One region of the Clostridium neuense genome, then DNA from elsewhere that is predicted to be linked to it. Evidence: a T-box and tRNA genes for the amino acid it is inferred to sense, from the RefSeq annotation. Region 1 holds a T-box; the other holds one or more tRNA genes.
The links. The T-box of region 1 lies ahead of leuS (leucine--tRNA ligase). A T-box ahead of a tRNA ligase gene usually reads a tRNA of that ligase, here a tRNA-Leu.

Region 1 (15,603 bases):
AATGAATTTTTGGGCGACTATAGAGCATTCACTGAATTATAAATACAAGCAGGATATTCCTGAAAATATAAAGGCAAAATTAAAAAGGGCTGCAGATGCTGCATTTCAATTAGATGAGCAAATGCTTGAAATAAAAGATGAAATTATGGATGCACAAAAATTATTTGAAATAAAATCAAGCCTTATTTCTAACATTATAAATAATATTTCTCTTATTTCGTCAACAGGTAAAATTTCAGATGCTTTAAGATTTAGAAGCAAGCTTAATTTACTTATAGAAAAAGGAGAGGTAAATGAGTTAAATAATTTATTGAAGGATACTGAAAAATCCCTTCGTACTAATAAATAAGTAGTAGTTGAGTTTTAGATTTTTTTCGTTCTACTCCTTAATATATAGATTACAAATATGATTGCTGGAAATACTATAAAATTTGCAAAAGATATATATGTGTAATAGTTTAATGCTCTAAAAAGAATTACTGTATTTTTACTTAAAAAATAAGAAGCTATGAAGACAATTGCACTTATAACATATATAGTATATTTCTTATCTAATTTAGAGTACTTTATGAGTATTTGCAGTGAGTAGAAGGTTAGTATATATTTTATGAACCAACCACCAACTACTTGAAATAGAACGTAAAATTCACCACTTTCAATAAAATCGAAATAATTTATAAGCTGTGTCTGTATAAGTCTTGGATAATACATGTTATTCAATCTTTTTTCTGAAAATGTCATTAAAAGTCCTATTGTTGTGAAAATTTGAATTTCTGCGAGTATGGCTAAGCCTATTAAAATAGGTTTAGCTAATTTATTTTTTTGCTTTACTTTATTTATTATAGGAAATACTATTCCAAACCCTGAATACATTGCAAATCCTTTTAATGAGCATATAAGCAAATTTTTATCAAATCCGTTTTTTAAAATTGGAAGAAGATATCTAGCATGCCTGTATTTGATGAGCAGTGAAGATAGATTTATTCCAGATAGCATTATAAGGGGGATTCCGATTAGTGTGACTGATAGTATTGCGCCTTCGCCCTTATATACTGTGTATAATGTTGGAATCAGAAAAAAAGCAATAAAGTACCATTGAGGAGTTTCAAATAAAATATTAACATGTAAAAGATTCGCCTCTACTGATGAGCATTCAATTAAAGTTAATATTAAGCATATTGCAAAGAATATAATAAAAAGCGTACCTAATGGCTTACCTAATGAATTACAGTATATATCTTTTAAGTCATCGTCATGATTGTTAGCTTTAAATGCTTTTATTACTAGCAAGCAAAATACTAGTAGAAGTATTGTCGCTGCAATGACAGCTATCCACGTATCTCTCCCGCCTAGTGTTGTCATAAGCATTGGATATGTTTTCATTGAAAGCATTGGAACCGCTACTATAATTGGTATAAGATAGTTTTTATTAAGGCTTTTCATATTTGAAATGTTCCTTTCAGTAAAAATTGAATATGAATTTATTATTTTCTAAATGCATGAATATTATTCAATTTTCCAGAGGATAATAAGCTTGGGTGGTAAATATGAATGAAGAGAAGCTTAAATATATAAAAGAAAAATTTAAGGGAAATGTAGATGTAAAATATAGAATAATTGACTCAGAAAATGGGACTATAACTATGGTTTTTATCGATAATCTTTGTGATTCACATTTTATAAGTGAATATATAGTAGCACCAATACTTGAATGTAAAGACAGCATTAAAAGTTTAGAAGATATCAAAAATAATGGGCTTTTTGCATTTTCTATAGGTGATGTTAAAGATAAAGGTGATGCAATACTTCATATACTTCTTGGTGATGTGGTTATAATATGTGATTTTTGTGAAGGAATGATGTTTTGCGAAGCTAAAGGCTTTGTAAGAAGGTCTGTAAGTATACCAATAACAGAAAACGTTGTAAAGGGACCAAGAGAAGGCTTTACAGAAGCATTTGTGGATAATATTTCACTTATAAGAAGGAAAATAAGAGATGGAAATTTAAAATTTGAAAGTGTGATGGTTGGTGATAAATCACAAACAGTAGTGGTTGTGGCATACTTAAAGGGTACCGCTCCAGCAGAACTTGTAGAGGATGTTAAAAACAAAATTAAGCAAATCAGCACAGAGTATATTCTTGATACTAGTTATATAGAAGATAAATTAAAAAGTAGAGGTACGGCATTTGATACAGTTGGTTATACGGAGAAAGCGGATATAGCAGCTGCTAAAATATTAAAGGGAAAAGTTGGAGTAATAGTTGATGGAACCCCCTTTGTGATAACTGCACCATATTTCTTTTATGAAAACTTTCAAGCAGCAGATGATTATTATCTAAATAAATATGTTGTCAATTGTACAAGAGTTTTAAGATGGATTGCATTTTTTATAACGCTAATTTTACCAGCAATGTTTATTGCAATTACAACCTATCATTTTTCTTTAATTCCATCACTATTTATTTTTAGGCTGTCACTTTCAAGGGCAGGAGTACCTTTTCCTACTATAGTTGAAATACTTATGATGTCTTTGTTTTTTCAGATATTAAGAGAAGCAGGAATAAGACTTCCACAACCTGTAGGTCAGGCAATGAGTATAGTTGGTGCTTTAATTTTAGGTGAATCTGCAGTTGGTGCAGGGCTAACATCAGAAATAACAATAATAATTGTAGCACTTAGTTCTATATCATCATTTTTGATTCCAAAGCTTTATGGTGCAATTTCAATTTGGTCTATAATAATGACGTTATTTGCAGCATTCTGTGGGCTCCCTGGACTTTACGCTGGATTTTTTATGTTTATTTCTCAGATAGGTTCTCTTAAAACTATGGGATATCCTTACATATATCCTATGAAAACAATAAGGAATGTCAAAAATGAGGATCAAGTGTTAAGAGGTGACCTTGATGAAATAAGCAATCAATCATTGAAAAAGGATGATAAAACATGAAGAAGAAATACTTATCCATATTTTTGATTTTAAGTTATCTTACTACTTTTACAGGCTGCTTTAATTATAGAGATATTGATAAAATTATTTTTGTAACTACCCTGGTGTATGATATAGATCCAGATAATAATGTTTTGGTTTACCTAGAAGCTTTTGAGGCACAAAGAACTTTAACTAAAGGCAGTGAAAAATCTCAAAGATTGATATTTAGGGGAAGAGGAAAAACTGTATTTGAAGCAATAAGAGATATAAGTTTACAATCTGGTTATGAAATAAATTATACTCAAATTAAAGCTATAATATTTTCTGAAAAGGCAGCGAGGGCTGGAATTAAAGGTTTTATAGATGTTTTAACAAGAAATCCTCAATTTTATTTGAAACCCTATATGGCTGTTTATACGGGAAGTGTCGAAGAAATCTTGCAAGGTGGCTTTAAAGAAGAGCAATATGTGGGCATTTTAATAAATGATTTAATGAAAAATGTAAGAGTTTCATCAAGAGCAATACGAATTCAATATGCGGATTTTTTAAATCAAAGGACTGAACTTGATAGAGCAAGTATAATGACGGTTATAAGTCATGGGAAAAATAAATATAGGAATTCTGTTGAACTTAATGGAGGAGCTGTTTTTATAAATGACAAAATGGTAGACGTTATTGAAAGATCAGAAACTGAGGCATATAATTTTATGGTTAACAGAATTAGTTCTGGTGTTATGGAAGTAGTTAGTCCTATAAATAAAAATAGATTTATTTCCCTTGAGATACTTAGAAATAATACAAAAACAGATATAAATTATTATAAAAATAAAGTATATTTAACAAAGAAAATAGATGTGAAGGCATCTATAGCTGAGAGTCAAGGACAGATAAATTTAAATAAGGAAAATGTTAAAAAAATAGAAGTAAATGCGGATAAAAATTTAATCAATAATGCAAATAGAATATTTAATAAATTTAAAAAGAAGGGTATAGATATATTTAATATTCAAGATGATTTAGAGAATAAGTATAAAATAAGAGAAAAGAATTTGATACAGAAGACACAGCTTAATGTTGAACCTACAGTTAAAATTGAAGGCGGTGGAAAATCATCATCCTTCTATTAATAAAAAATGCTTAGAACTTTAATTTTTGAAAGTTCTAAGCATTTTTAGCCTATGAATCGTATGAAGGAGCTACTTTACAACTATGTTTACTAGTCTGCCCTTTATTACGATCACTTTAACTATATTCTTGCCTTCTGCAGCGGCTTTTATTGTTTCATTGTTTAGAGAAGCAGCTTTTATTTCTTCATCACTAAGATTGCTTGGGATCGTAATCCTTGCTTTTATCTTTCCATTAACTTGAATAGCTATTTCTACCTCATCTTTAACTAATGCAGCTTCATCAAATTCTGGCCATTTTTGATTGAATACAGAGTAGCCCATTCCAATATTACTCCATAATTCTTCACTAAAGTGAGGAGCAAAAGGAGCTAAAAGTCTTATAAAGTCTACCATTGAATCTTTTAATAGAGAAAGATTTTTATTTTTTGTATTTAGATATTTTGATAATGCATTTGAAAATTCCATCATTCTTGCTATACATGTGTTAAATTGAAACTTATCCATATCATTTGTAATTGATTTTATTGAGTGATTTCTTGTATAATTAAGTTCTTTTTCATCGCTGCCAAAATCAGAACGTGAGTTAGAACTATTATTTATTTCCTCTTTGTAAGAAGAAACAATTCTATCAATTCTATCAACAAATTTAGCAATTGATTTTATACCATCATCACTCCAAGCACCACCTTCAGCATAATCAAAACCGAACATTAAATACATTCTGAATACATCAGAGCCAAATTCTTTTATGCAGTCATCTGGTGAAATAGTATTTCCTTTTGACTTACTCATTTTTTGACCATCAGGTCCTAAAATTAAACCTTGATGTCTTAAAGATAAGAATGGCTCATCAAAATTAAGATATCCCATATCTCTAAGAGCTTTTGTCATAAATCTTGCATATAATAAATGCATACAAGCATGCTCAGGACCACCTACATATTTATCTACAGGAAGCATCTTGTTAATAATTTCTTTATCAAAGGCTTTATCACTATTTTTATTGTCTGCATATCTTAGATAATACCAAGATGAGCATACAAAGGTATCCAGTGTATCAACTTCTCTTTTTGCATGACCACCACATTTTGGACATGTAGTATTAGTAAATTCTTCTGATTTAGAAAGAGGGGACTTTCCATCAGGAGCAAATTCAACATTGTAAGGAAGTTCAACTGGAAGCTGTTCTTCTGGAACAGGCACTATGCCACATTTATCACAATAAACTACAGGAATAGGAGCGCCCCAGTATCTTTGTCTCGATACAAGCCAATCACGAAGTCTATAATTTACCTTCCATCTTCCTAGGTTTTCTTTAGACAATTTTGCTACAATAGCTTCCTTAGCTTCGTTGCCCTTGAGACCGTTAAATTCTCCACTGTTTACAAGTTTTCCATAACCTGTGTAAGGAAGTTCTTCTCCACCTTCAACAACTCTTATTATAGGAAGATCATATTTTGTTGCAAAAGCAAAGTCTCTCTCATCATGTGAAGGAACAGCCATAACTGCACCAGTACCATAACTATATATTACATAATCTGCAATCCATATAGGAACCTTTTTGCCGTTTATAGGGTTTATAGCATAAGAACCTGTAAAAACACCTGTTTTTTCTCTAGTTAAGGATTGTCTTTCAATTTCTGATTGCTTTTGTGATTGATTCTTATATTCTTCAACAGCTTTTTTGAATTCAGGCTTTGTAAGTTCATTAGCAAGTGGACTTTCAGGGGCAAATACAACATAAGTTACACCACATAGTGTATCTACTCTTGTTGTGAATACATCGAAAGTTTTGTCACTATCACATATTTTGAAAGTAACTTCTGCACCTTTAGATTTGCCTATCCAGTGCCTTTGCATTGCTTTTGTTTTTTCAGGCCAATCCAGTGTGTCAAGTTTTTCTAAAAGTTCATCAGCATAGTCTGTTATTTTAAAGAACCATTGAGTTAAGTCCTTTTTTGTAACCTCAGTGCCACATCTTTCACAGCAGCCATCAACAACTTGCTCATTTGCAAGAACTGTGTTGCAGCTAGGGCACCAATTTACAGGAGCCTTTTTTCTGTAAGCCAAGCCTTTTTCATAAAGTTTAAGGAATAACCATTGAGTCCATTTATAATAATCAGGCATGCAGGTTATTACTTCATGATCCCAATCGAACATAGCACCCATTGCTTTAAGTTGTTTTTCCATTGTATCAATATTTTTTAAAGTTGAGTCCTTTGGATGAATGCCTGTTTTTATTGCATAGTTCTCAGCTGGAAGACCAAAGGCATCAAAGCCCATAGGCTGAAATATATTGTATCCCTGCATTTTCTTAAATCTTGCCCAAGAATCTACAGGTCCATAGTTAAACCAGTGACCAGCATGAAGCTTTGCACCTGAAGGATAAGAAAACATTTCAAGGACATATAATTTTTTTGCGAGACTTTTTTCGTCGAATTTATATAACTTAGTTTCTTCCCATTTTTTTTGCCACTTTTCGTCTATTTTAGTACTGTAATTGCTCATTAAACTAAACCTCCTATTAATATTGTTATATATAAATAAAAAAGCTTTCGTCTCACATAATGAGACGAAAGCTATACTTCCGCGGTACCACTCAAATTAGGAAAATACCCCACTTAAAAATTTTAACGGATAAATCCGTACCTGCTTTTCTTCAGGTAAGTTCCCAAGCGAGTTCACATTGTTCACTACTGTTTTTCACCACACAACAGTTCTCTTAAAATGAATGAAATGCTACTATTCTTGTTCAAAACTTTTAGTATTTTATTTTGTTAGTTACTAATTATAGTTTAACAATAGATTATTGTCAACATTTATAAAGTTAAATATATATAAAAAACTTCAAGAACATCTTGAAGTTTTTGGCTGCCCTAGCAGGACTCGAACCTACACAATGCCTGATCCAGAGTCAGGTGCCTTACCAATTTGGCTATAGGGCATTAGCTTTCATCACCGCAGCGACAAATATTATTATAGCATTAATTAGAAATTTGTCAACATTTTATTTAAAAATTTTAATAAAATGTCTATTCATGTAGTCTATAAATAAGGTGATTACATAGTCACAGAGCAAAAATATTGGCTCTGAAATAAGTACAATTAAATAAATAGGAAGTTTTGTAGTACTGGAACTAATGAATAAGGTCTTATATAGGATAAATATAATAAAAATTGCTGCATTATAAAATGCTAGTTTTAAGAAAATCTCAAGATACAGTTTTCTTAATTTTTCAATATATAATTTTACAAATCCATAAATTCCAAAGAATATTATATACGAAAACACACTAACTTTTATTCCTAAAAGAAATACACTAAGAAGAGAAGCAGCTGCATAGACTAAAACTGAATATCTAATATTTGTAGTTAAAATTGAAATTGGTATAATACAGCAGGCAACAGCTAAGATATATAACCTTCCTATAGGCATTACTGTAGACAAATATATTAATAAAACGGATAATGCTGTATAAAAACTGCTTCTTGTTAACTTTTTAGTTTTATCCATACTTTAAATGCTCCTTTACTATAAACAATGAAATAAAATTATTTTAAATGAATGTATTTTTATAGAGCAGAGAATAGGGAGTAGGGTGAAGGAGGATTTATGTTCTTTATGTCAGGCAAATCTTAAAATATGTAAAAATAAATGATGTTTTATATCAAAATTGGCGTCATCATTAATCTTACTTCACTATACTCCCTACTCTGTAAAAAGATTAAAGGCTCAAAAATAAATTTTAATTAGTTTAAAGCTTAAATGTATTTTATATCATACATTTAGACTTATTAGCATCCTCCCATACCGCCGCCTAAGCAGTCACATATATTTTCTGCGCACCATAAGCTTATACATAGATTGCAGAGAGAGTTGTCTCTATCATTATATCCTCGATTATTGTAAGGATTTCTATATGAATTATTTTGTCTACTCAAATTTTCGTATGCTGATCTGTATTCTGGATTTGAAGGATTCAAATTATATGCATTTTGTATATAGTTATAAGCTCTGTCATACCAACCTTTTCTTAAACATACATTTCCCATAAGGTAAAACCATTCTGCATCCCTTGTTTTTATACTGTTTAATTTACTTTCAGCAGAACCCACATTTCCGTTATTTATATCAGCTCTTATGGAATTATAATCTGCTGCGTAGCTGCTATTTTCATAGTTGTTATTTGAATTATTAGAATATGTATTTCCACTAGCGTTTTTTGTAAGATAATCATAAGCTTCATTGATTTCACGCATTTTTTGTTCAGCAAGATCTCTTAGAGGATTATTGCCATATTGATCAGGATGATACTTTTTGGCTAATTCTCTATAGGCTCTTTTTATTTCTTCTTGGGATGCACCTTCATTTAAACCTAGAATTTCATATGGATTTTGCATTAATACTACACTCCTTTTCGACAATAAAATATTTCTGCTGTTTATAAATTTAATTTCTCCATTTTACTTAAAAGACCATATTGAAGTATATTGTATAGAATATCTACATTTGTTTGCATTGGAAGTTTTTTTAAAGAATCAAGACAGCTTTTTCCACATAGACCTAATATAAAGCTGACTTTAGGTTTAATCATACTTAAAAATTCATCGTAAGGCAAATTATTTTCGTTCATGGAAAAATTCAATGCATTAAATTTATTTTTTTCCATATCGTTTTTTAAATCATCATAAGCATCGATTATATAAATCCATTTTCCAAGATTGTAACCAAGGCTATAGAGAACGCTACTTAAAGTTATATCTTCAATATATTTAGAGATAATGAATCCTGTTAAGTCAGCAAAGGGATGAGACAGCTCATCAATATTTAATTTTGAACTGCTCTTTTCTAGCTTAGAAAGTTCTAATAAACTCTTTTTTATGTAATTGGTATTATCTTTAAGCTTTTTAGGAAATTTGTTAAAATAGGATTTTAGTAATATTGACTTAACTTTACTAGCTTTGCTATTTTCATCATAAACGTCATCCAAAAGTTTATAATAGGTTAAAGCTATATTACAAAAGGCGGCATAGTCGATTGCAGCATTTTGCACTATAAAGTATTTTTTCTGCATAGGATGAAACATACAACGACCTAAATGCACCTTGCATTTTTCATCAGAAATTGAATCTAAAAGTACTGCAAGAAATGTCATATCATAATTTAAGACTAGCCTTGGCAAATTTCCGTAATTTTTTTTTATGGAAAGACAAAGACCACAATAATAGGATTTGAACTTTTCATAATCCTTTATTTTTAACTCAGGTTTACATGGCATTACATATCCAAACATTTTATATACCTTTAAGGCACCTGAAAGAAAATAATAAGTCAATATTAAGAGATAATTTTGTGTAATATAAAGAAACTAGTTCTGTTAATACTAGGTAGTCTTAGCGGGTTTAGTTGAGGAAATATTACGCAAAATTAACCGCTAGATGAACTTGTTATTTTTTTTAAATATGCCTAATTCCTTTTTCATTTAATATTTCATATATTGTTTTTGAAGTTGTATCAGCTAAGGTATAACCTAAAAATTTTACGATTTCTTTAAGTTCGTCTTCATTTGATGTCTCTATTTCGATATAAGGAAACGGGCAAAAAGATTTATCATTAATATCAATTTCTATTAAAGAATTTTTATATTTATAACTTTCTCTGTATTTTTTTATTGAGCTTATGTTAGAAAGTCCAAGAGCAGTTAAAATTTTTTTGCCTTCATCACCACTTAAAATTTCAGTTTCATTTTCTTCCATAACCTTGTATTTTTCTTGACTTAATAGTTTCTTTACGGTCATGTAATAGTGAGTAGTACTATCAAGCATATTTTGAACTGTCCTTATTCTGGCATAGCCTTTATTATTTAGAAGTCTTTTATCATCAAAATCATAGATATCATTTATTTGATTTTCTTTTTTTACTAAGGGTAAATTTAAGTCAATCAGCTTTTGCCTTATAATATCTACATTTATATCTAAAAGTCTTGTTTCAATTTCATTCAAAATATTCACCTCTTAAGTTCTGTGCTTTATTAAGTATTATATCATAATTTACAAAAATATTGTCTTTTAATTGTAAATTTAAAAGTTTCAAGATAAAGGGGGGATATGCTATAATAACAATAAAATAAATAGTTAATTTATATATGTTGTAGAGTTTTATGAATTTTGGAGGTAGATCAATATGCAGGACAATTTTTACGAACAATTTGTAGGTGCACATGAAAGTACTTTGTATAAAGTGGTGAACATTGAGATGAAACTAAGTATAGTCTTTGGAGTAATATGCTTATTCTCAACAGCAATTTTAGGGCTTTTAGGTATTATATTATGCGTATTATGTGCTATAATATATTTCGGTTTGATTATTTTAAAAAGAAAAACATATGTGGATTATGAATATGACTTCACCAATGGAGAAATAGATATAGTAAGTATAGGGGATAAGATAAAAAGAAAGCTGATTGTTAGTTTTGATGTTAAAGATATAGAACTTTTAGCAGCTAAGGATAGTGATGAAGTAAGAGAAATTTCAAATAAGCCTGATAAAATTTTAAAATGCTATCCTAAAGATACAGAAGAAAAGATTTATACAATAATTTTAAGCGGCGGAAGTGGAAGAGCACGGATTGAATTTGTACCAGATAAGGACTTTTTAAACTTGTGTTTTCAAAAAAATCCTAGAGCAGTTAAAAGAGGATTTTTTTAGATAATAATTAGAGTGGTGATATTTTGCAATATATAAATGATGTGAGTATAAACGAAGCAGTTATTCATGTTTTGGATAATAATTCTGATGAGGTTATTTTTGATGATATTGGTCTTGTCTTAAATGATGAAACCTATGAGTATATATTAAAACACGTAAAAAAATGCCTCAAGGATGAAGAGCTTAAATATGCAGTTTTTAATTCAGAAAGAAATATAGTAAAAGAATTAAGCCAGGAATATTTAAGTGGTAAAACTGGACTTATACCTGTTTCAAAGGAGCTTGCATCTCAGCTCTTTATAATTATGAAGTCAAAGGGAAATATACCATCTTGTGATGTAATTGTGGTATCGATATCAACAGAATATGGTCCAATGCTTGCAATTCTGAAAATGGACTATGTAAAAAACTATACACATAGCATAGATGTTGTTGAGGATAAGGTTGGTATAAATATAATTCCACAATTTATTGGACTTCCATCAAGTGGACAAAGGATACAAAAGTGTGCTTTTATAAAACCTATTCAGGAAGATAATAAGTTTGATCTTATGGTTATAGATAAGCAACCTAAAAAAGAAGATGAGGATTATGGCTCAAATTATTTTATAGGAAATTATTTAGGATGTACTGTGATAAATAATGAAAGGGATCTTACAAAAACCTTTGTAAAGGCAGCTGAAAAATGGACACAAAATAACCTTAAGGACAATGCAGATGAGGCTGAAAAAGTAAGAAGTTCAATTAAGAAAAAGCTTAAGCAAGATGATGTTATAAATGTAGAACAATTTTCACAAGAAATATTTAATGGAAATGAACAAGTATCACAGGACTTTTCACAATTTGTAAAAGAACAGGGAGTAGAGGAAAAGTTAGAAGTAGACAAGCAATGGGTTGAAACTAAGCTCACAAGAATAAGATTAAAAATAGACAAGGATATAGACATATATATAAATGAAGAAGCGTACAATGATTCCTCTCGATTTGAAATAGCCAGAAATGGTGATGGAACCATAAACCTAGTAATAAAACACGTAAGAAACTATATAGAAAAGTAAACATATGGGGGTTTGGGCGTTAGCCCATGTGATTCATGAACTATAAATTAGTCCTCTCTATAATGGGGCTAAAACTGATATATTAGTCTCACTAAGCTAGGGGGTTTGGGCGAAGTTTTTAAATGACTAAAATTATGTTCTAGAAGGATAATGGGCTTAAGCCCAAACCTCGTATAGGTTTATGTGATTCATGAACTATAAATTAGTCTTCACTATAATAGTACCAAAACTAATATATTAGTGTCACTAAGCCAGGGGGTGAGCAGGAGCAATTGTAAGAATACTGCCGCTTTTGCATTAATTAAAATTTTTTAGAGTTTCGTATTTACAAAATTAAAAAGTGATTAATTAAAATGAAAACAGCAGTCAAGTGTAAAAATAGACTGCTGTTTTTATATTCAAAAATGATTATTGACATGCCTTTGATATAAGGGTGTTTTATAGGAGAATAAATATTCGTTTAAAAAGAAGGTTATAATATGCTAAAAACAAAAATAAAATGTGAGCAAATAAGAGAAAAAATGAAGAAAATACCCCATAGAATAGAATTCTTATTGTCTATACTATAGAGTATTTTTGATATATAGCGTCTTTTTTATTTATAAATTTAATTATAAGAATCGATAAGCGCTTGTATCTTTGGACCGCATCTTCTTCCGCAGCAGCCTCCTGAGCCAGAACCAGTTGCTTTGTTAACAGCATCAACGGTTTTTGCACCATTTTTTATTGCATCTTTTATTTTTGACCTAGGAATAGCCTTGCATATACAAACCTTGGTCAATTTATCCATTATATCCATATTAGCATTATTATCCATATTATTCTCCTTTATATATAAATAAAATATAAAATTCATAAATTTTATTCTTACAGTTATTATTATAACATAATTGATAATTGGTATCCATAAATAATTATTATTCTAAAAAATATTTTGTATATTTATTTTTTCAAGATCTCTAATGTGGTTTATAAGAAATTCTATTGTATGTGCAGATTCCATGGAATCCTTAGCATCCTTATATCTTATAGCTTGAGATAATTTTTCTACTTCCATGCTTATATCATCTGTTTCTGCATGGTGTACGTATACTGAAAGCAGGTTCGAATAGCTATCCCATTGCTTAGAAAATTTATTTAAGTTTTTTTCAGCCTGTTTCCATGAACTATCCTGTATTGAATTTTCTAATTTTGCGTTTATTGCAAGCATAGAGTTGCAGATTTTATTTACGTGAGCTATTGAATAAATACTAAATCCTAATACACATATAAAAAGGGCAGCTGAAAATATTACATTCTTCATGATTGTTCCTCCTTAATCCTTATGTATTTTTGACAGTAAAATTTTTGATTAGAATCTAGTATTGCTATAAATGCGTCTTTAGGAGAGTCTATACTTTGCTTTTTTAGTTCATTTACTAGCCAATTATAATCCTTATTTATTAAATTTAAACTTTCATAATTTATTTTTCCATCTAGAATTAAAGTTACAGGCAGTACTTCTTGGGAACTTTGTATATTTAAATCTTTTTTTGTTGTAGGATTAAGTGGAGTCTTTGGAATAATCGATAATTGACCGCTTGTTTCTAAAATTGCAAATTCAATGTCATTGATATTAAAAAAGCTTTTTAATCTTAATTCTTCAAGGAGATCATTCATATTAATTCTTTGGTTTTTTAGAGCATAGTAGTCTATCTTACCATTATTTATTAATATTGTAGGTTTACCACATAAAATTGATCTTGCTTTTTCACTTTTAAGTTGAAGCACAGATAAAATTATTTCAAGAACAAGAAGCGTAATTATAGGTATTATTCCATGAATAAGGGGAATTCTAGTATCTTGCATAGGAAGAGATGCAAGTTCTGAGATCATTATGGCAATTACAAGTTCAAAGGGTTGAAGTTGACCTATTTGCCTCTTTCCCATTATTCTCATTGTTAAAACTACTAAAAAATATAGAATTATTGTTCTTATCATTACGATAATCATAATATCAATCCTTTTTTTATTTTAATGGTTTATAATATAAATAAAATTAACTAATGGTTTTATTCTTTCAAAAAAAGCAAAAAATTATTAGTAAAGTAGGGTACATTTTTGGTGTTTTAAAGTATAATATTAAAGATTTAATTAAGTTTGGAGATGTTATTTGTGGATAATGTGACTTTAAAATTGAAAAACGGCGAGAGTATTTCGGTTAAAAAAGGTAGTGAATTTTTTGATGTTGTAAAGGAAAATAAATTGGATGCAGATGCGCCTGTAGTTCTTGGAATATTAAATGGCTATATACATGAACTAACCTATAAAATTTATCACTCGGGAACCTTTGATGTAATAGATATAAGAAATCCGATTGGAATAAAAGTATATGAAAGGACTCTACAGTTTGTACTTATAAAATCAGTACTAGATCTTTATCCCGATAGTAAAATAACTATAGAGCATTCTTTAGGAAATGGAATCTTTGGTGAAATTCATAAACAAGATGGTGAATTAAATGAGGATGATATAGAAAAAATCAAATCTAAAATGAAGGATATCATAGATAAAGATATTGCTATAAAGAAGATATCTGTAAGCAAGAAAAGAGCTATAGAAATATTTGAAAGCTATGGCATGGATGATAAAGTTAAATTGATGAATCAGGTTCATTTTCATCAGCTTAAACTGTATGAATTAGAAGGAAGATACGATTACTTTTATGGAACTATGGCATACTCAACAGGAATACTTAAAAATTTTGATTTAAAATATTATAAGCCAGGATTTATACTTATGATTCCAAGTGAAAAGGAAATAAACAAATTGCCACAGTTTGTTGAACAAAAAAAATTATCTCAAATTTTTTATGAAACTGAAAAGTGGGGAAATATTATTGGAGTTGCTGATGTAGGATCTTTAAATAATAAGGTTAAAAATGGTGAGATTACTGACATGATACGAGTTTCAGAAGCATTTCAAGAAAAAAAGATTGCGTATATAGCTGATATGGTATATGCTAAAAAAGATATTAAAGTAGTGCTTATAGCAGGGCCTTCTTCTTCTGGAAAAACTACCTTTGCTAGAAGACTTGGAATTCAGCTTAGGGTAAATGGAATGATACCAATACCGATATCATTAGATGATTATTTTGTAGATAGGGCGCACACACCTAAGGATGAAAATGGTGATTATGATTTTGAGTCTATATATGCCCTCGATATAAAGCTTTTTAATGAAAACCTTAATGATTTAATGAAGGGGAAAGAAACTGTATTGCCGATTTTTAATTTTAAAACTGGGCAAAGAGAATGGAATAAAAATAGCATAAAACTCCCAGAAAACGGCATTATAATTATTGAAGGAATTCATGGTCTTAATGAAATGCTTACGCCATTAATACCAAGAAAAAATAAATTTAAAATATATATAAGTGCGTTAACTCAGCTTAATCTTGATAGTCATAATAGAATTTCTACAACAGACACTAGAAAAATAAGAAGGATTGTAAGAGATTATTTGTCTAGAGGGTATGGGTCGGAGGAGACTTTGAAAATGTGGCCATCGATCAAAAAAGGTGAGGAAAAGAACATTTTTGTATTTCAAGAAGAGGCAGATGTTATGTTCAATTCATCTTTAGTTTATGAATTGTGTGTACTTAAAAAATATGCGCTTGCAGAATTGTCAAAAATTAAGGCTTCTAGTAGTGTTTATTATGAAGCAAAAAAGCTTAGAAGTTTTCTTAATTTCTTTAAGGATGTGGATATGAAGTTTGTACCTGATAATTCTATATT
Region 2 (15,603 bases), on a different contig from region 1:
CTTATAATTGCTTGATCAAGCTCATCACCAGCAATTCTTAAAGATTTACTTGTAACAATACCTCCAAGGGAAATTATTGCAACTTCAGTAGTTCCCCCTCCTATATCTACAATCATGCTTCCCATTGGCTCTTCTACAGGAAGTCCTGCTCCAATAGCTGCTGCCATAGGCTCTTCCATAACTTTTACTTCTCTTGCGCCTGCTCTTTTAGTTGCTTCTTTTATTGCTCTTCTTTCAACTGCTGTAACTCCAGAAGGATGGCATACCAATATCCTAGGACTTGCAAAAGCACTTTTAGCACTTGTTTTGCTTATAAATCTCTTAAGCATATTTTCTGTAATATCAAAATCTGCAATTACACCATCTTTTAATGGTTTTATTGCAACTATATTTCCAGGTGTCCTTCCTATCATCTTCTTTGCCTCTTCGCCAACAGCAAGTACCTGTTTATTCACAGTATTTATAGCCACCACTGAAGGTTCCCTCAATATTATTCCTTTTCCTTTTATGTAAACTAACGTATTTGCTGTTCCAAGATCTATTCCCATATCTCTAGATATTCCAAAAAATCCCATCAATTTTTCTCCTTTCAAATCTACATTATTCCTTTTTCCTTTAAACTTATATAAACTCCATCCCCAATAATTATATGATCCAGTAATTCTATACCTATTATTTTTCCACACTCCTGGAGCCTTTTAGTTATATTGATATCTTCAATACTAGGTTCAGGATCTCCAGATGGATGATTATGACATATTATAATAGATGCTGCATGTTTAATTATAGGTTCATTATAAACTTCTCTCGGATGCACTATAGAGGAATTCAAACTTCCCACTGAAACATCAGAAATTTTTATAACTACATTTTTTGTATTAAGCATAATAACATAAAGATGTTCTTTATCAAATACCTTAAGCTCATCCATGACAAGCTTTGAAGCATCCCTAGAATTCAATATTTTATAACTTTGACCAGACTTATACGATTTAAATCTCTTGGATAGTTCACCTAAAGCTAAAAGTTGGACAGCCTTAGCTTTTCCTATTCCATTAACTTTTACAAGTTCATCAGCTCTTGAATTTAAAAGTCCATTAAGCCCACCTGTAACTTTCAAAATTCTTGTACTTATAGAAAGTATGTTTTCTTTAGAAGTTCCATTTCCAAGTATAATAGCAATAAGTTCACTATTAGATAGTGTCTCCGCGCCATAGCGTAAAAGTCTTTCTCTAGGCCTTTCATTTACCGGTAAATCTGTAAGTTTAAAATTATTATTCATAATTTATCCTTTCCTACTTTAGATTTACCCCCATCTCTAAAAACATTTTATATAATTTATTTAAAGGAAGCCCTACAATATTATAATAGCATCCCTTAATTTCTTCAACAAAAATTGCTGCTTTTCCTTGAATTCCATAGGCTCCAGCCTTATCAAGACTTTCTCCAGAAGCAACATAATGTTTTATCTCTTCTCTAGAAAGCTTTGAAAAAGCAACTTCTGTACATGCATAATCAGTTTTAAAAACATTTTTTGATGCATTAAGTAAAGCAATACCAGAATATACCCTATGAATTTTCCCACTTAATTTTCCAAGCATAATTTCAGCTTCTAAATTATCTTTTGGTTTTCCCAATATATTATTTTCAATCTCAACTACAGTATCGCAGCCAACTATAAAAAAATCCTCATGAAGTATTTCTTTATACCTTGCCTCATTCTTTATTTTGTTTAAAACATCCATAGCCTTTGCTTTTGCGAGTTCAATAACATATTGCGAAACATCTCCTTGAAAACTTATAGTATTTTCATCAAAGTCGCTTGCAATAACTGTAAATTCATTTGTAATTTTTTTTAAAAGCTCTTTTCTTCTTGGAGATGACGATGCTAATATTAATTTCAATTTTTCACTTCCTGACCTTCTTGTATATTATTATTGCCAATATCATACATACTATAGACATTAAATTTACACTTATATTAATTCCAAATGTAAAACTTAAAAATTTCAGATCAATTACAAATGGTTTTGAATTTCCTATATTGTAAGAAACTTTAAGAAAACTAAGTCTAGCAAAGTGATTTCCAAGTATATCACCTATTAAAGTTCCTCCAATACCACCGATTAACATAAAAAGCAAATAATATTTAAAATTTCTATTATAATTATTCACCTTACCCCCACCTTAATCACATCTTATATAGTTTATCATTTAATATATTCTTAAACAAGTATTTAAAGAATTATTCAAAAAAATTTACATTAATTTTAAAAAATATAAAAGGAAGAGACTCGTTCTTCCTTAAAAATGCATCATTTTAATTTTTTTAGTTCATTATATAGAAACAAATTTAAGTTTTTTATATACCCCTTATCTATTCTATCTGGAAATTTATTAGTATAATCCATAAGTTCCTTAAGCACAGCATAATTTTTATCACTTTTATTTACTTTTTCAAGACTTTGACACCACTGTTTAATAGATTTAGTTTGTATATCCTTGATATCCTTAGCCGAAAGCTTATCCACTATTTCTAGGTAAGCATCAGTAATCTTTCTTATTTCAGAAGTACACTCATCATCATTACTCAAGGAAATTGGTGTTCTACTCATATCTATGCTATTATTTTTAAGTAACTTTTCTGAATTTGAATAGTTTTTCTCGTTAACTATGCCGTAAATAACCTTATAGTATTTACCTTCATGGACTATAAATGGATTACCTATAGTACTTAGTTTACTAAATACTGTCTGAGCATTCTCCTGCTTCTCATTAACTCCACATTGTATAATAAAGTATTTTGAATCACTTTGTGCTACAGCACTATTTTTAGTTTTAGCGCTTAAGCTATCACCTTTAACTTTTATCCCTTGGTTCATAAATATTAATTTAAATATTCCAGTTCCTATAAAAAATGACAATATAAATATTATAATTACGCAAGCAAAGAAAACATGATCATTACTTTTCTTTTTAAAATCATACCTTGTATACCTCATTTTTTCATCTCCCAAGCTTTATTATATTTAGCTGTTTTGGCTATATTTACATTTATATTAGCTTAGGAAGATTATTATTCATTTAATTTATCTTCTGAAGTATGAGTAAATCTTCTTTATTCTTATAGCTTGTATAAAACTCCTTATTAACTCTTATTACTTTAAAATTAATTTCTCGCAAAATTTTTATAGTATTCTTTTCACTTTGAGCAACACCAGTTAGAAAGCATGACACTCCAAAGCTTTTACAAAAATAATTAAGTATATTTTCAAGTATAAACTTTTGCTCATCCTTATCTATGAAATCTTCATTTACACAAAAGCATGATATCCATACCATATTTTTAGATTTAAATTCTATTCTTCCTTTTAGTATTCCACAAAGATTTTGATGCTTGTTTATTTCAAGAAAAAATTCACATTCGCTCATATAATACTCTAAAAATCTCTCATATAAATCGTTAAAATCAATATAGTATTTTAAGTCCATATGTTGTGATATAAACCATTTCTTTAACTTATGTATATCTTTTTCTTGAATACTTTTTATACATATATCATTGAATTTAATATCTATATCAAACATACTGTCACCCCTTAATAAGTTAAATTCTACATAAATTCAATTTTCCCTTTTATATTAAAGCAAAAAACACTTAATTTAAATAATCACAAAAAAATTAAGATATACCAGCAATCAAGGTATATCTTTTCAATAAAAATATAATTTTAAAATAATTCATCAATATCTACACTTACAATTCTAGGCATTAAAAGCGGTGCACTATAGTCATAAGCATCTCTAAAATCAAAATCTGCTGAAAAAGGGCACTTATTACGGTTCATACCATAAAGATACCTCATGTATGGACATTGCATCGTCTCATAACCATACCCCATCATATTGTTTGGCACTTGTCCGTATTCATAATCAAAATCATTATACTCCATTTTACCTCCACACCATCAAAATTATTCATCTATAAAACACTATGTTGGCAAAATTGATTTTAATACAAAAATTACAACTATTTTAAATTTAATTTGTGTTTATTTTAAAGAAATATTCTTCTTTACACTTCAGAAACTCCGTCCGTATCCATAGTTAGTTCCAAAAGTTTCCATTCATTCTCTAATCCCTTTAAAAATTTACTCATATTTTTAAAATAATCTATATTATTCTCATCTACTATAGATAAAAGTGTTGAACCAGATCCACTTATAAATTCACCATAAGCACCAAGTTCTTTTGATCTAGCAAAAATTTCATCTAGATTATGTATAAATTTTTTTCTATACGGCTGGTGGAGCCTGTCATCAAAGGCATATCTAAGTTTTTCATTTTCTCCATTATTCAAAGCAGAAACAAGCATAGCAGCTCTTGAGATATTGAAAACAACATCATTTCTTGAAAAGCATTCCGGAAGAACTTTTCTTGCATCCGAAGTACCAACCTTAAAATTAGGAATCATTGCCGCGTATTTAAAATTTGACTTTATATTAACCTTTGAATGTATTACGTTTTCACTTCCAGCAATACTTGTAACCATTCCACCTATAAGTGCAGGTGCTACATTATCTGGGTGTCCCTCTATACTTACAGCTATCCTAAGCATTTCATCCACAGATAATTTATCTTTAAGTAGCTTGTTTGCTGCAAATATCCCACCTACAATGCAAGCAGCACTACTTCCAAGTCCTCTAGACATGGGTATATTAACCTTTGACATATCAATTTTAAAGCCATTATACGGAGTATTGCAGTATTCGTAAGTTTTTATAATGCTTTGGTATGTTAAATTATTTTTAAAATCTTCATCATACCTATCTCCAAACAACTTTATCTCATTTTCACAATTAGTTTCTTCAACTTCAATTTCGTTATAAAGTTTAAGTGCTATACCAAATGTATCAAAGCCAGCCCCCATATTTGCACTTGTAGCTGGTACTCTAACTCTAATCATGACAAACACCCCAATTTTTATTTTATTCCATAGCTAAAATTTCAACTTTCAACATATTTTCTATGTCCTTAAGTTCATCCAAAAGTGACTCAATGGTACAGTCTAATTCACTTATATCAAAAGTTATATTAACATTTGCAGTATTGTTTATAGGTATTCCTTGGTTTATAGTAAGTATATTTGCATGCCTTTCTGCTAGTTTATCTAAAACCATAGAAAGTGTACCAGCTCTATGTCCAATAATAAAGGAAACTGTGACTTTATGTCCTTTAAGTCCTTCCGAAACAGTAAATACATAGTCTTTATATTTATAATAAGTACTTCTGCTAAGTCCAACTTTTTTCACTGCTTCCGTTATATCCTTAACCTTTCCAGAACTGAGCATTTCTTTAACCTTAATTACTTCCTCAAACACATCAGGCAAAACTGATGAATCTATTAATAAAAATTTTTTCTCTCCACTTTTTTTTATAATAATCGCCGCCTTTATGTTTTTATCTTGCAAACAAATGTATGTTGTTTGAAAACTAATGTACTTATAATAGCATAAAATCCCCTTAAAAACAACCTCTTGTACTTTTTATATAAATTCACATGTACATGTGGCATAATTCATTAAAAAATATTATAATTAAGTATACAAATTATATTAGGGGGTAGTTTTTATTATGACAGCAGATGAACACTATAAAATTGCATTAAAAAAGGGTAGAAGTGATTATTCCTTAAACGGTTCTCTGCCATTTCTTGAAAAAATATTAAAAAATAAAGAAATTGTTGCTACAATAGATCTAGGCATCTTCGAAATACCTCTTAAAAAAATAATAGGAACCTATTCTCACCTTAGAAGTGTCTGTTTTTCAAAAAACTTTCTTCCTTTAATGGAAGAAAAGTCTGAATTTCGCAGTAAGTGGGTTGCACTTTGTGATTCACACTTGAGTGAAGGTATTAATCATCCAATAAAGGTTTATGAGTATTTAAATCAATACTTTGTAATAGAAGGTAACAAAAGGGTTAGTGTATTAAAATATTTTGACGCCTTTGCAATTTCAGCAGAAATTATAAGGTTAATTCCCAAAAAAGATAAGAAGAATACAAGAAATTGCATATATTATGAATTTCTGGATTTCTACAACAAAACCAAAATAAATTCAATATGGTTCACAAAAAAGCACAGCTTTAAAAAACTAGGGAAGCTTCTTGAGAATTATGAACCTCCAGAAGATGATTTAGTAAACGACAAATATAAGCACTTTGTTTCTTTTGTATACAATACCTTTAGAACTGTTTATTTAAATGCTGGTGGCCAAAAGCTTCCAATTACAACAGGAGATGCTTTTCTTGAATACGCTAAAATTTATGGTATAAAAGAACCTATTGATGAGATTCAGCTTTCAAAAACCATCAAAGAATTTATGAAGGAACTAATTCACTTTAAAGAAGATGATGTAGAAATTCAAACAGATTCTGAAGATAGTTCAAACAGCATGCTCTCCACCATATCAAATTTAATAAGTCCATCAAAAAAGCTAAAGGTAGGCTTCGTTTATGCAAGAACTATTGCTTCCTCCGGCTGGACTTATGGGCATGAACTTGGAAGACAATACGTGGAGGACGTTCTTTCTGGTCAAGTATCTACTAAATATATTGAAGATGTTCCCGAAAACGAAGATGCATATTTTTCAATAAAAGCTTTAGCTGAGGAAGGCTATAATGTAATTTTTACAACAAGCCCTATCTTTAGGACAGCCACCTTAAAATGCGCTCTAGAATATCCTCAAATTAAATTTTTTAACTGCTCAGATGATAAGCCTTATGAGCATATGAGCTGCTATTTCGGAAGAATTTATGAACCTAGATTTTTAACCGGCCTTATAGCTGGAGCTATGACTAAAACAAACTTAATAGGCTATTCTGCTACGAGCCCAACCTCTGAAGTAATAGCATCGATTAATTCCTTCGCTCTTGGGGCAAAAATAGTTAATCCTTATTCAAAGATAAAAGTTTCTTGGACAAGAGAATGGAACAGCCATGCAAAATTTACAAACATTGATTCAATGCTGCTTTCAAAAGGCTGTGATATAATCTCTAACAGAAATCTGAAAATTCCAAGAGATGAGACAAAAAAATACGGTGTATATTCTATGCTTTGTAGTTTTGATAAGGATAAAAATATCCCAAGCAAATATCTTGCAGCCCCAATTTGGAATTGGGGAATTTATTATGAAAAAATATTAAATAATATATTAAATGATACCTTTGGAACTATTTTAAATATGTTTAATTCTAATTCAAAGCTTATAAGTTTCTGGTATGGTATGGATGTTGGTGTTGTGGATATATACTATTCTAAAAAATATGTGCCAATTGAAGTCCAAAGACTTGTAGAAGCTATGAAAAAAATGATTACAACTTATGAATTTACTCCGTTTATGGGACCAATTTATGATAATAAAGGTAACTTAAAGCTTGAAGAGGATGAAGTTGCACCTTCAGAAGATATTTTATCAATGAAATGGTTTGTTGACAATGTAGATGTTGATGAATATGTAGAATAAAAAAAAATGTACAGAATATAAAACTCTGTACATTTTTTAATTTAGCAATAATATCATCGCTAGTACTCAACAATATAATGATCATAGGCATTAATAACTGTAGTATCCTTATAGTTAACTATTCTAGGCTTCATACCATAGCTTAAATGAACATGTCCATGAAAAAAATATTTAGGTGAATATTTATCCATAAAATCGAGAAAACATTTGAACCCTTCATGGCATAAATCCTTTTCATCACTTATATCTTTTGGTGCTGCATGTGTAACTATAATATCACAGCCTTTATTTAAAAATAATTTAAGCCTTAACTTTTTAATTCTTTTTGTCATCTCACGTTCAGTATATACAAAAGGGCTATTATTATACTTCATGCTTCCACCAAGCCCCAATATTCTTATTCCTTTATATTGAATAAGCTTATCATCAATACATTGGCAACCTTCAGGTGGTCTATTCAAATAACCATGATCATGATTACCATGAACATAAAATAATGGTGCCTTTATCATCGTTACCAAAAAACTAAGATAATCCTGCTTTAAATCTCCACAAGATAAAATAAGATCTATATCTGAAAATTTATCCTCTCGAAAAAAGTCCCATATGTATTTTGATTCTTCATCTGATACCAATAATATTTTCACAAATCTACCCTACTTCCTCTTGTGTAAACGTTAATAATTAAATTATATCACATGATTTTTCCAATAACAATAAAAAACCCATAATATATAAATTATGAATTTTCTATTGTCATATATAATAATTTTTTCATATCTATCTATCTTCTTCTACTACTACATCCACCAGAGCTATAAATAAAAAAGTTATTCTTTAAATCTTGGACATTTGAAAATTCCACCTCTATCTCATTAGAATCCCTTTCATATCCAATATCAACTATCAATCTCTCTTTGCACCTTATTCCATCATTGCTTCTAATTATTATCATTAAAAACAAGTTATTTAAACTGTTATATATTTGTTCCCTTGTATAAATTCTTAAAAGTGCAGTAATATTATATGTTATTCTAAAGCAGTTTGCGCTAGTATTAGCTATTTGTTCTTTAAGTCTAAAAAGTAAATTGTTTAAAAGTCTAATATCTAGTTCTGATAAATTAGCATCATTAAAATTAAAGCTTATTGATGGCACTAATATCCTTCCTTATTTATTGCTATTAATATATTATATGCACTTTCATATAAGGGTGATTTTAATTTTTATCCATGTCTTAAAAGAATATTTGTAAAAATTACATTACTAATATAAAACACATTAGCAAAAGAAGAGACCATAAGCCTCTTCCTTTTAACATATTATATCCAAAATACCGCTGCCCTTTCATTGACACCTATCCATTGAATAGGTGGGTACTCTCAAGAATTACTCTATCTTCTTTGAATACAACGCATAATTAAAAACATACATCGTATAAAGATACATATTTATAACCCTTTATTGAATTCCCTTATAATAACTGTAGGTTCAAGACAAGAGCCTCGCAAATACTTCAGAAAACCATTACATTTATCTTTAATCCTATTATATCATAACTAATAATAAAATCAATACTATAAAACAAAAATGTACAAGTCAATAATATCTTGTACATTTTTATATAAATTATTTTAAGGCAAGCTTGTCAACTATGCCTATAAGCTCTCCTACTTCTGGCTTACTAAGCTGAGCGTCAGCCTTTACAGCTTCTCCCTTATGCTTTAGTTCATCAGTTATAAGTGATGAGAATATTATAACAGGCAAACTTCTTAAAATCGGATTTTCCTTTATTCTCCTTGTCAAAGTATGTCCGTCCATCTGTGGCATTTCTACATCCGTTATAACAAGTTGAACATCCTCACTGAACTTGTTACCTTTTTTATCAGCTAAGCCCTCCAAATAATCATAAAGTTGTTTTCCATCATCAAACATTTTCAAATTTTTAAATCCTGCCTTATAAAGTGTATCTTTTAAAAGCTTTCTAATAAGTGCAGAGTCATCTGCTAATGCAATTTTTATATTTGATCTATCTTTATACTCAACATCTACAATTCTATCTTCACTTATACCAGTTTGAGGACTTATGTCTGTAACAATCTTTTCAAAGTCAAGCATTAAAAGAATTGTTTTATCTATTAAAATATTTCCTATAACTAAGGAATTTGTAGAAATATCATCTGGCTTTAATATTTCTTCCCACTTTATTCTATGAACTCCAAGAACAGCATCTATATTAAATGCAACCTTCAATTTATTAAATTCGCAAATTATTACTTTTGAATAAGAATCTGCTTGTTTTTCTTTTTCTATTATGTACTTTAAGTCTATAAGTGTTATTATTTCATTTCTACACAATATCAAACCTGCAATTGAAGGATTAACTTCTGGTAATTTTGTTATGCTACCCTTTTCAACATCAATGACCTCTTTAACTTTTATAATATTAATAGCAAAATGCTTTTTACCTATAAGAAACTCTAGTATTTCAACTTCCCCTGTTCCACTTTCTAATAATATATTGCTCTCCATAAACCATACCCACCTTCAATAATATTAGTTATCACCATAGGTCCATTATATACCAAATTGCAATTATTTTCTACATAAATTTTATTTTATTAGCAAAAAGAGAGGTTTATCCAACCTCTCTAATAATACATTTTAAAATCCAAAATACCGCTGCTCTTTCATTGACACCTATCCCATTCGATAGGTGGGTGTCCTCACTAATGCTTCTATATCCTTAATGCCCTAAGGGACTCATAGAAGGTCCATATACACATTAAAATTTGAACTCCCTTGACTTAACTGTAGGTTCAAGACAAGAGCTCACAAATATTCCAGAAACTATTCACTTTTTAAAGGTAATGAACTAACCTTCGAGGGATATTATATCATATAGATTTTTTTAATTCAAGTAAAGAGAGAACTTTTTTCATTTCAATTGCATATTATAATCTGAAAGTAAAAATATTGAGGTGAATAGAGTGGCTTTTTCAGATAGAGAGCTTTTAGCAAGAATAATAAAATGCGAAGCTGGTGGAGAAGGAGAAATCGGCATGAAAGCAGTGGCAACCTCTATTATGAATAGAGTTAGAGTACCCTCTGGTGAATACCATAGAATTGGTCAAGGTGATATCAGAAAAATAATTTATCAACAAGGCCAATATGACTGCATGCGTTCATACCTAGGAGGTGTAGCAAATCCTCAAACCATATGGGCAAATCCTCCAGAACAAATACATTACGATATTGCAGACTGGGCTCTCGCTGGTAATAGACTATATAATATTGGTTATTCGCTATGGTACTTTAACCCTTATACTGCCTGTCCATATGCTTTTCCCCAAAACGGAACAGGTAGTTTTCAAGTCAGCATATTACGACACTGTTTCTATAACCCTACAGCTCTCTACTATAAAACTTAAAATTTAATTTTTTAGGAGGTTCTTTTATGTATCGAAGATACTGTAATGATTGTTTTCCACCATTTTATTTACCAAATAGGCAAACTCCAAACACCAATATGCAAAATGCAACTCCTACAACACAAGGAGGTTCAACAGCACAAAATCAAATACCTGCTCCAATGCCAATGTCTCCTTCGGATTTTGAACAAGCGCCAGGTTCTCCAACAAATTTAGACATCCAATATACACAAGGTTATTTAAAAACCCAAATAGGCAAAAGAGTGCGAATATCCTTTCTTCTTGGAACAAATACATTTCAAGATCGTACTGGAACATTACTAGAAGTAGGAATAAGCTACGTTATCATTCAAGACATTGATTCAAATACTAGAACGCTCTGTGACATATACTCAATTAAGTTTGTCACTTTTTATTCCTGATATCTAAACTATAATCTAGCAAAAATAAATTTACTTATAAACTCTCCTTCTTTTTATACGATATTTTGCAATAAAAAAAACACCTTTTATAGGTGTTTTAATTCATTTTAAATTCCAAAATATCGTTGTTCTTTTTTGACACCTATCTCTCGATAGGTGGGTGTCCTCACAGATGCCTCAATCTTTTTCAATGCTAAAAACTTTAACAGAAAATACATTTAATCATCTAAATATTGAACTCCCTTTGAAATAATGTAGGTTCAAAACAAGAACTTCACGAATACCCCAGAAAACATTTAATTGGTGCGAAGAACGGGACTTGAACCCGTACGGTTGCCCACACGCCCCTCAAACGTGCGCGTCTGCCAATTCCGCCACCCTCGCATGCAAAATTACTGACAAAGAATATTATACTATATATTTTATTTTTGTCAATAAACTTTTATAATACTTTTTGAAGCTTTGTAAGAAAATATCCTGATAAAATTGGCACTACACCCAAAAAAATTAAATAAACTCTTATAACATTTATGCCGCCAAAAAAAGTAAGTAAAATTATCAATAAACTTGCGCTGATTGCCCTTCCGCCATTTAACATAAAATCTCTACTTATCATATATTCAATTCTACTATCTTCATCATCCATTACATCTATAACATTAAAAGTCGCAGAATAGAGTTGTATCATAAAAAAAGGAATACAAAATGCATCCACTATAGAGTATGCAAATATAGATATACGATTCATTCTTAAAACTATAATAAGTGTAGAAATAAATGCTCCTATAGTTCCTATTAAAACAGCAATTTTTCTTCTTTCAGGCTTTATTATTTTCTGAACTAAAACACAAGACCCTGAAGTTATTAATGCTGCTATAAGAGCAAGTATACCAAGATTGAGTTCACTTTTTAATATTTGAATAGCCAATATATTAATAAGAAACATCATAGTTGAGTCCCTAAACCCCCACAAGAAATTAGCTTTTCTGGCTACGCTCCACTCCATCCTATCGCTAACCAAAACCTTTTTCATATTCAATTTTCCAGAGGAACTGTCATGTTTAAATATAGAACTTATAAAAGCTAATATTATGAATATAATAAAGCTTATAAAAAATACGATTCTATATCCTAAAAAGCCTCTAAATCTTGAAATTATATATGCTGCAGTTATTGGTCCAATAATTGACGCAACGCCTCCAATTCCTCCATTAAATCCATTAAAAGTATCTCTGTTATTAATACTTGTAAAATCAAAACACAAAACATTAAAAGGAAGCCAATAAAAACCTGCTGCTATTCCATTTATCATACCAAGCAAATATATGTATATTTTCCCCTTACCCCCTATGTACAATATAAGTGCATAAAAGATAGAATATACTATCAATCCAATTCGCAATGACGATACCGGATTTTTTTTCTTTGCAAAAAAACCAGACACCAAAAACATTGTAGGAGTCACCAAATATATTATTAAATTATATATAGCTATAACTATAAGATTATTAGTTTCTTTCCAAAAAAATACATTTGTAAAAATGTTTGAAAGACTTGTTGAAAATGTAAACAAGGCACTAACAGCAAGTAATATTTTAGCATTTTTGCACATAAAATTTCTCCTTTTAGTTATTAAAATTAATTTTCCATCTTATTATGTGCAAAACTTATATAAATTATTTTTTATTATAAAGCTTTTTATAGACATTATAATCTGTCATAACTTTTTTTACATATTGATCCGTTTCTTTATATGGTATATAATTGAGATTTTTTCCATCCTTAGAGTGCTTAGAATTATTAAGCCATTTCTGCACATTTCCTCTTCCTCCATTATAAGCTGCAAGATACAGCTTAGGATCATCATTAAATTCATCTGCAAGATTTCTAAGATACCAGCATCCCATTCTTATATTGTATTCAGGATCATATAAATCACTGCTTTTAAAATTTTCAATTCCCATTTTTCTTGATGACCATTCAGCAGTTTCATCTGTTATTTGCATAAGCCCATGTGCACCTTTATTTGATCTTGCTTTATTATTAAAATTACTTTCAGTTCTTATTACCGCCGCCACCAAATACGGATCAAGTTTGTATTCACTAGAATACTTAAATACATATGATGAATATTTTATTGGATAAAATATTTTTACTATACCCTTTATATTAAAAGCCATAATTATAATAATCAATAAAATAATTATTTTAATAGTCTTTGATTTCATTTACAATCTCCTAATATTTTTATAGAATCCATTATTTTATCAACCTGCTCTCCAGTATGCTGAAAACTTATCCCCGTATCAACAACAAAGTCAACATATTTTCTTTTTTCTTCAAGAGACATTTGTGAATTTATTCTGTTAATGACATTTTTCATATCCATATTGTCCCTTTCCATTACCCTTTTAATCTGAATTTCTCTATCAACAACAATAAGTATATTAATATCCATTTCACGATGAAGTCCATTTTCTATGAGAGTAGGTGCATCTAGTATGCATACTTTTTCACCCATACCCTCACAAACTTTCATCTGCCTAAATATTGACTTTTTTATATAAGGGATTATTATATCTTCGTATTGTTTTCTAGCATTTTCATTTTTAAATATAAAGTCTCCAAATCTTCTCCTCATAAATTTGTCTTCTTCATCAAAAAACTGGATTCCAAAATCATCTTTTATTTTATCCTTTATCTCAGGATACATTTCTATAACTTCTCTTGAAATCTTATCTGCATCAATAATAAACATGCCTTTCTCCATAAACATTCTTGCCACAGTACTTTTGCCCGTTCCTATTCCCCCTGTAAGGCCAATTTTAAACATTTTATCACTCCTGAAAAATATTATTTGGCTTCATACCATGTTTTACCGATATTTATGTCAACTTCAAGTGGAACTTTTAATTCTCTTACTTGTTCCATTTCATTCTTTACAATTTCCTTAACCTTTGAAAGTTCATCATTATATACATTGAGTATAAGCTCATCATGAACCTGAAGTATTATCTTACTTTTTAATTTTAGCTCATTAAGTTTTTTATAAACATTTACCATTGCAAGCTTTATAAGATCCGCAGCACTTCCTTGTATTGGTGTATTCATGGCAAGCCTTTCTCCAAAGCTCTTAACCATTTTATTTGAAGCATTTATTTCTGGTATATATCTAATTCTATTCATTATAGTTGTTACATATTGTTTTTCTTTGCCTTTTTCAATAGCATCATCAAGATATTTTTTTACATTAGGATATCTATCAAAATAGGTATCTATATATGTTTTTGCCTCTTTTCTTGATATTTTAAGATCCTCCGCAAGACTAAATTCACCGATTCCATAGACAATACCAAAGTTAACTGCTTTAGCATTACTTCTCATTCTAGGAGTAACCTCTTCTATTGGCACTTTAAACACTTCCGATGCAGTTTTAGTATGGATATCACTGTGATGCTTAAATGCATCTATCAGTTTCTCATCCCCAGATATGTGTGCTAAAACTCTAAGTTCTATTTGAGAATAATCTGCTGAAAGTATTACACAATCATTATTATCTGGGACAAATACCCTTCGAATTTCTCTTCCCATTTCACTTTTAATCGGAATATTTTGAAGATTAGGTTCTGTGCTTGAAAGCCTTCCTGTTGTAGTAACTGTTTGATTAAAGCTCGAATGTATCTTGCCATCCTCATCTATAACCTGCTTTAACCCTTCTACATAAGTTGAATACAATTTTGTAACTTGCCTATAGCTCATTATTTTTTCAATTATAGGATGCTTATCATAGAGCTTTTCTAGAACCTCTGCATTAGTGGAATACCCAGTTTTAGTCTTTTTTATAACTGGCAAGTCTAATTTTTCAAAAAGTATTTTTCCAAGTTGTTTAGGAGAACTTATATTGAATTCCTCTCCTGCCATTTCATATATAGCTTTTTGAGTTTCTTCTATTATAGAACTAAATTTATCTCCTAGCCCTTGAAGTTCGGCTTTTTCAACCTTGAATCCTTCATTTTCCATTGACGCCAAAACTTTTACAAGTGGAAGTTCTACATCGTAATAAAGTTCTTCCATATTTAAATCCGCGATTTTATCTTTAAGCTTTTCATAAATTTTTTTAAGCACATGAACTTTTTTTACTTCAAGTAAGTCCCCTTCGCCATTTATATCTAAATTCAAAAGTTCTACTGCCATATCAGTTAATGTGTATTCCTTTTGGGATGGATTT

Region 2: it has a tRNA-Leu gene. The T-box ahead of leuS (leucine--tRNA ligase) is inferred to sense a tRNA for this amino acid. The anticodon was not compared.

What each region holds. Positions count from the first base shown of each region.
Region 1 is NZ_JBJIAA010000003.1:148,763-164,365, forward strand. Features, by position in the region: gene yjbM (GTP diphosphokinase) at 1-349, shown strand, start outside; gene ACJDT4_RS04505 (GerAB/ArcD/ProY family transporter) at 364-1,443, opposite strand; gene ACJDT4_RS04510 (spore germination protein) at 1,548-2,951, shown strand; gene ACJDT4_RS04515 (Ger(x)C family spore germination protein) at 2,948-4,060, shown strand; gene leuS (leucine--tRNA ligase) at 4,130-6,568, opposite strand; T-box leader at 6,626-6,825, opposite strand; tRNA gene ACJDT4_RS04525 (tRNA-Gln) at 6,929-7,005, opposite strand; gene ACJDT4_RS04530 (hypothetical protein) at 7,068-7,574, opposite strand; gene ACJDT4_RS04535 (J domain-containing protein) at 7,856-8,461, opposite strand; gene ACJDT4_RS04540 (DUF5685 family protein) at 8,503-9,354, opposite strand; gene ACJDT4_RS04545 (class IV adenylate cyclase) at 9,518-10,063, opposite strand; gene ACJDT4_RS04550 (hypothetical protein) at 10,245-10,769, shown strand; gene ACJDT4_RS04555 (nucleoid-associated protein) at 10,793-11,827, shown strand; gene ACJDT4_RS04560 ((2Fe-2S)-binding protein) at 12,435-12,644, opposite strand; gene ACJDT4_RS04565 (DUF4363 family protein) at 12,750-13,130, opposite strand; gene ACJDT4_RS04570 (DUF421 domain-containing protein) at 13,127-13,819, opposite strand; gene ACJDT4_RS04575 (nucleoside kinase) at 13,982-15,603, shown strand, end outside.
Region 2 is NZ_JBJIAA010000016.1:120,289-135,891, reverse strand. Features, by position in the region: gene ACJDT4_RS18245 (rod shape-determining protein) at 1-575, opposite strand, end outside; gene radC (RadC family protein) at 596-1,282, opposite strand; gene ACJDT4_RS18235 (Maf-like protein) at 1,296-1,904, opposite strand; gene ACJDT4_RS18230 (DUF4321 domain-containing protein) at 1,909-2,175, opposite strand; gene ACJDT4_RS18225 (hypothetical protein) at 2,316-3,002, opposite strand; gene ACJDT4_RS18220 (GNAT family N-acetyltransferase) at 3,085-3,588, opposite strand; gene ACJDT4_RS18215 (hypothetical protein) at 3,732-3,953, opposite strand; gene thrB (homoserine kinase) at 4,076-4,966, opposite strand; gene ACJDT4_RS18205 (ACT domain-containing protein) at 4,989-5,456, opposite strand; gene ACJDT4_RS18200 (BMP family ABC transporter substrate-binding protein) at 5,635-7,524, shown strand; gene ACJDT4_RS18195 (metallophosphoesterase family protein) at 7,584-8,171, opposite strand; gene ACJDT4_RS18190 (hypothetical protein) at 8,309-8,680, opposite strand; gene ACJDT4_RS18185 (chemotaxis protein) at 9,152-10,054, opposite strand; RNA gene ssrS (6S RNA) at 10,187-10,375, opposite strand; gene ACJDT4_RS18175 (cell wall hydrolase) at 10,513-10,953, shown strand; gene ACJDT4_RS18170 (hypothetical protein) at 10,980-11,375, shown strand; RNA gene ssrS (6S RNA) at 11,483-11,670, opposite strand; tRNA gene ACJDT4_RS18160 (tRNA-Leu) at 11,677-11,759, opposite strand; gene ACJDT4_RS18155 (MFS transporter) at 11,818-12,987, opposite strand; gene ACJDT4_RS18150 (lytic transglycosylase domain-containing protein) at 13,052-13,603, opposite strand; gene coaE (dephospho-CoA kinase) at 13,600-14,208, opposite strand; gene polA (DNA polymerase I) at 14,229-15,603, opposite strand, start outside.